One region of the Ethanoligenens sp. genome, then DNA from elsewhere that is predicted to be linked to it. Evidence: predicted binding sites of a transcription regulator. Region 1 holds the regulator's gene; the other holds the start of a gene.
What was found. Region 1 encodes HrcA, which represses chaperone genes, less so after heat shock. Its sites were predicted from a motif close to TGTTAGCACTCNNNNNNNNNGAGTGCTAACA; they were not measured.

Region 1 (2,400 bases):
CACTGATTCGCCCATGCTGTCGTCATCCACATGAGCGACGGCGTTATGGCGGTCCGGGTCAAATGTCTGTCCCTCGACAGTTTCGATCTCGGTTACGCCAAGCGTGGAAAAACCGCTTTCAAGCTGCTTGAGCGTCATTTCAACGCCCTGCCTGAAGCTTTCGGGGTCTGCCTCGGCAAACTCAACGGCGCGCGAAAGACTGTCCAGGGCGGGCAGCAGTGCCTTGACCGATTTAGCCGAGACATCTGCACCCAAAGCCTCTTTTTCAGCCGTTGTGCGCCGCCGGTAATTGTCATATTCGGAAATCGTATTGGCTAAGCGCTGATTAAGCGTGTCGGCCTGCGCCTTGTAGGTCTGAGCGTCTGCTTTCGCAGCGTCCAGTTCCTTCTGCAAACGCTCATTTTCCGCTTTCTGACTCTGCAGAACCAGTTTGAGAACGTCCTCCTCGGATAACTCCTGCGCCTCACCCTTGGTATCCTGCGCTGCTTCCACACCCACATTGCCATCCGCTGTTTCAGAAATGGCTGCCTCACCAGCATCCGGAGATACAGGATCAAGGTTCGGGTCTTGGGGCGTTTCCGCGTCCTTTTTATTCTTCAATGGATAGGCCTCCTTCGTTCGACTTTCTATATAACGTCCATCACTCATCGGGGAAGGTATCACTGATGAGTTTGCTTAATACGGACGAGAAATATTCGATATGGGAAACAAGTTTGGCATAGTTCATGCGAATGGGGCCGATAATGCCTACGCTGCCCTGCGGCCTTCCACCCACCTTATACGGGGCGGCGATCAAACTGGAGGAGCGCATGGAATCGGTGCCGTTTTCCGTGCCGATACGCACATTGACCGGGCCGTGCACATCATCCACCAATTTGAAAAGCTGCTCGCGCTGTTCTAAGAAATGGATAATCTCCAGCGCGGAGCCGTCATGAAATTCAGGATAACAAAACAGATTTGTTTCGCCGCCAAGAAAGACTTCCGCGTCGCTCAGCACACCGAGTTCGTCAAAAACAGCCTCCAGCACCGGTCGCAACGCGGCGGCATACTGTGCGAGAGCGCGTTCCATCCTGCTTTTCAATTCCGGCGTAGCGGCCTCCGGCGGCAAACCCAAGAGTTTATCGCGCAACAGGTTGGTAAAGTACGCCAGCATGTCGGTGTCTACATCCTGCCCCGCTTTGCAAAGCCGACTTCGCAGCACTCCGGGGGACGCGACCAGCACAATCAGCATGGATCGTTTCCCCGCCGGCATGACCTCCACACTGCGAATGCGGATGTTTGCGCGCGGTGCGGCGGAAACCGCAACGCAGCCGGTAATGGCCGCCAACATATCTCCCGCCTTAGACAGCACGCTGTCCAGATCGCTGCCGTCGATGCGCAGCACCACATTGATGCGCGCCTGCTCGGAAAGCGTCAGCGGATAGACATCCATCAGCGAATCGACATAATAGCGGTAGCCCGCCTGTGACGGGATGCGGCCCGCAGAGGTATGTGGCTGCTCCAGCAAGCCCATCTCCGCCAGTTCAGACATTTCGTTTCGGATGGTGGCCGAAGAAAGATGCAGATTGAGTACACCCGCCAGCAGCTTGGAGCCAACCGGTTCCCCGGTAGCCACATAACAATCCACAAGCGCGCCAAGGATGCGCTTTTTTCTGTCGTCAAGCTGCATAAGATCACCTCCGATTCAAAAAGCCGTCATACACGGCTGCAATACACCCCAATCTCCAGCATCCGCCGGTATAGTGTTAGCACTCTACATCCACGAGTGCTAACACTATGTACTCTATCACCATTTTTACTAAATGTCAAGAGCTTTGCATACGGAAACAGGAGCGGATTTCAACTGCTTTATTTAAGACAGAAGCGTAGCAATCACGGCGTTGCTCATTAGAAAACCTTGGGTAGTGAGTGCGATTTTTCCCGCTCCGCGCCGCAAGAAACCGCCGTTTTCCAACCTTAGTAATTTGTCTGGTGCAAAAATAGAGAAATCCACGCCGCAACGCGCGCGCAGTGCGTTCTCTTCCAACCCGTCGGTCAGACGCAGGCGAAGCATAACGTATTCTTCCACACCACCGCCCGCGCCGTCGTCTATCGGCGACACACCCGCAACGAAATCCGTGAGGTTCCGCGCATAGTAAAAGCGGCGCCCGTCCAGAAAGCTATGTGCGCCCGGCCCCAGACCGAGGTATTCCCCGCAGTCCCAGTACCCCACATTGTGCTTGGACGCGAATCCCGGTTTTGCAAAATTGGAAATCTCATATTGCCGGTAGCCATAAGAGTGTAGCGCCTCACAAGCCGCCAGATAGCAATCGGCCTGCAAATCCTCATCGGCTTCCCGCTGTCCGCGCACGGCAAACGGTGTGCCCGGCTCCACTTTCAGCAAATAGGCCGACACATGTT
Region 2 (2,400 bases), on a different contig from region 1:
AACGGAGCAAAGGCGGTTACGGCGTGCTGGAGCCTGTTGCGAATGACGAGGACTGAGCGACCGTAAAACTGCAAAAAAATATGAAGGAAAGACGGGCGGCTGTGCAGTCGCCCGTCTTTCCTTTGCGTCATTTGCTCTTCGAGGTTGTTCCCGCAGCCGGAATGGGGTATAATAAACAGATGTGACGGCGTGATTCGGCAACTTTTTTGAACAATATCCAGTAAACTATGAACACCGATAGATGGGATGAACAAACATGACGAACTATACATTGACGTGCCCGTGCCTGTTTGGGCTGGAAAGTCTGGTGGCGGAGGAAGCACGCGCGCTCGATTTTGCGGATGTGGCCGCATTTGACGGACGGGTGGTCTTTACGGGGGATGCAAGCGCCATTGCCCGTGCGAACATTCACCTGCGCTGCGCGGAGCGGGTGCTCATCCGGCTGGCGGAATTCCCCGCGCGCAGTTTCGAGGAACTGTTTGAGGGTGTGCGCGCCATTCCATGGGAAACATTTGTGGGCAAAAACGACGCGTTCCCGGTGAAGGGGTGGTCGCTTAAGTCCGCACTGCACAGTGTGCCGGATTGCCAGGCCATCATCAAGAAAGCTGCTGTGGAACGGTTGAAAAGCAGCTATCATGTGGATTGGTTCGAGGAGACTGGCGCACTGGTGCAGATTCGGTTTTCCATCCATAAAGATATGGTGGATATCTATCTGGACACGTCGGGCGACGGACTGCACAAGCGCGGTTACCGTCTGAAAGCCAACGAAGCGCCGCTCAAGGAAACATTGGCGGCGGCGATGGTGCGCCTGTCCCGTCCGTTTGCGGACAAGTTCTTTTGTGACCCAATGTGCGGTTCCGGCACATTGGTGATTGAAGCCGCCATGCTGCTGCAAAACATTGCGCCCGGGCTGAACCGCACCTTTGCCGCCGAGCGTTGGCATTGGATCTCCGCTGAAGTCTGGCAGGAGGCACGCGCGGCGGCGCGGGACGCGGTGGATCGCAAGCCCTGTTTGATTGAGGGGAGCGACAACGACCCGGCGGCGATATCCTTGGCAAAAGAAAATGCCAAACGAGCGGGTGTGGACGATTGCATCCGGTTTGAGCAGCGGGACGTGCGAGACTTTTCACCTACGCAGACCCGCGGCGAGGTGGTGTGCAATCCGCCTTATGGCGAGCGGATGCTGGAAGCGCGTGAGGCCGAGGATCTTTACGCGGAATTGGGCGCTTTATATCGTAAATTGCCACAGTTTCAGTTTTATATCATCAGTCCCAGCGACCGGTTTGAACTGCTTTTCGGCGCGCGCGCGGATAAGCGCCGCAAACTATACAACGGGATGATTCGCTGCGAATTGTTTCAATATTTTCGTCCTCGTGCGAAAAATTAGACAAAAAAGATAGGCGCAGGGGGCGAAATTTGCATTTTATTCGGCAAATTGACGAAAATGAAAAGATTCCCTTATGAGCACTTGATTTTTACCAACAGAGTGATTACAATAGTTTTAGCACTCAACGGAATGGAGTGCTAATTGTTTGAAACAAAAAAATTCGTTCAAGGAGGAATTTTAAAATGACACTCAAACCTCTTGCGGACAGAGTCGTTATTAAACTGGTCGAGGCGGAGGAAACCACGAAAAGTGGTATCATCCTGCCGGACAACGCCAAGGAAAAGCCCCAGATTGCGGAAGTGATCGCGGTGGGTCCGGGCGGCGTGGTGGATGGCAAAGAAATCACCATGTACCTGACAGCCGGCCAGAGAGTAATCGCCAGCAAATATTCAGGCACCGAAGTTAAGGTGGACGGCACCGAATACACCATCGTGCGCCAAGGCGATATCCTGGCCATTGTGGAATAAAAACCGGTTTTGAAAAGTTTGTTTTATGAGGCGCCGCTCTTGTGCGGCAGTTTCGTAAATTACGGGAGGTAAAGGTAACGATGGCAAAAGAGATCATTTATGGCGAAGAAGCTCGCAAAGCGCTCCAGAAGGGCGTGGATAAGCTCGCCGATACCGTTAAAATCACCCTCGGCCCGAAAGGCCGCAATGTGGTGCTGGAGCGCAAATATGGCTCCCCCCTCATCACCAACGACGGCGTGAGCATCGCCAAAGAGATTGAACTGGAAGAGCCATTTGAGAACATGGGCGCGCAGTTGGTCAAAGAAGTAGCCACCAAGACCAACGATGTGGCCGGCGACGGTACCACCACCGCTACGCTGCTTGCACAGGCACTCATCCGTGAAGGTATGAAAAATGTGGCCGCGGGCGCAAACCCGATGGTCATCAAAAAGGGCATCCAGAAAGCGGTCGACACCGCAGTGGAAGTTCTTAAGAAAAACGCGAAAAAGATCAGCGGCACGGCAGATATCGAAAGTGCCGCCACCATCTCCGCGGGCGACGCCTTCA

Region 2: a site for HrcA is predicted at 1,500-1,530, ahead of ABF463_RS07805 (co-chaperone GroES). Genes of this name have one in related genera too.

The regions. Positions count from the first base shown of each region.
Region 1 is NZ_JBDNLG010000006.1:22,712-25,111, reverse strand. Features, by position in the region: gene grpE (nucleotide exchange factor GrpE) at 1-600, opposite strand, end outside; gene hrcA (heat-inducible transcriptional repressor HrcA) at 641-1,669, opposite strand; gene hemW (radical SAM family heme chaperone HemW) at 1,853-2,400, opposite strand, start outside.
Region 2 is NZ_JBDNLG010000041.1:6,551-8,950, reverse strand. Features, by position in the region: gene hpf (ribosome hibernation-promoting factor, HPF/YfiA family) at 1-56, shown strand, start outside; gene ABF463_RS07810 (THUMP domain-containing class I SAM-dependent RNA methyltransferase) at 257-1,387, shown strand; gene ABF463_RS07805 (co-chaperone GroES) at 1,570-1,854, shown strand; gene groL (chaperonin GroEL) at 1,935-2,400, shown strand, end outside.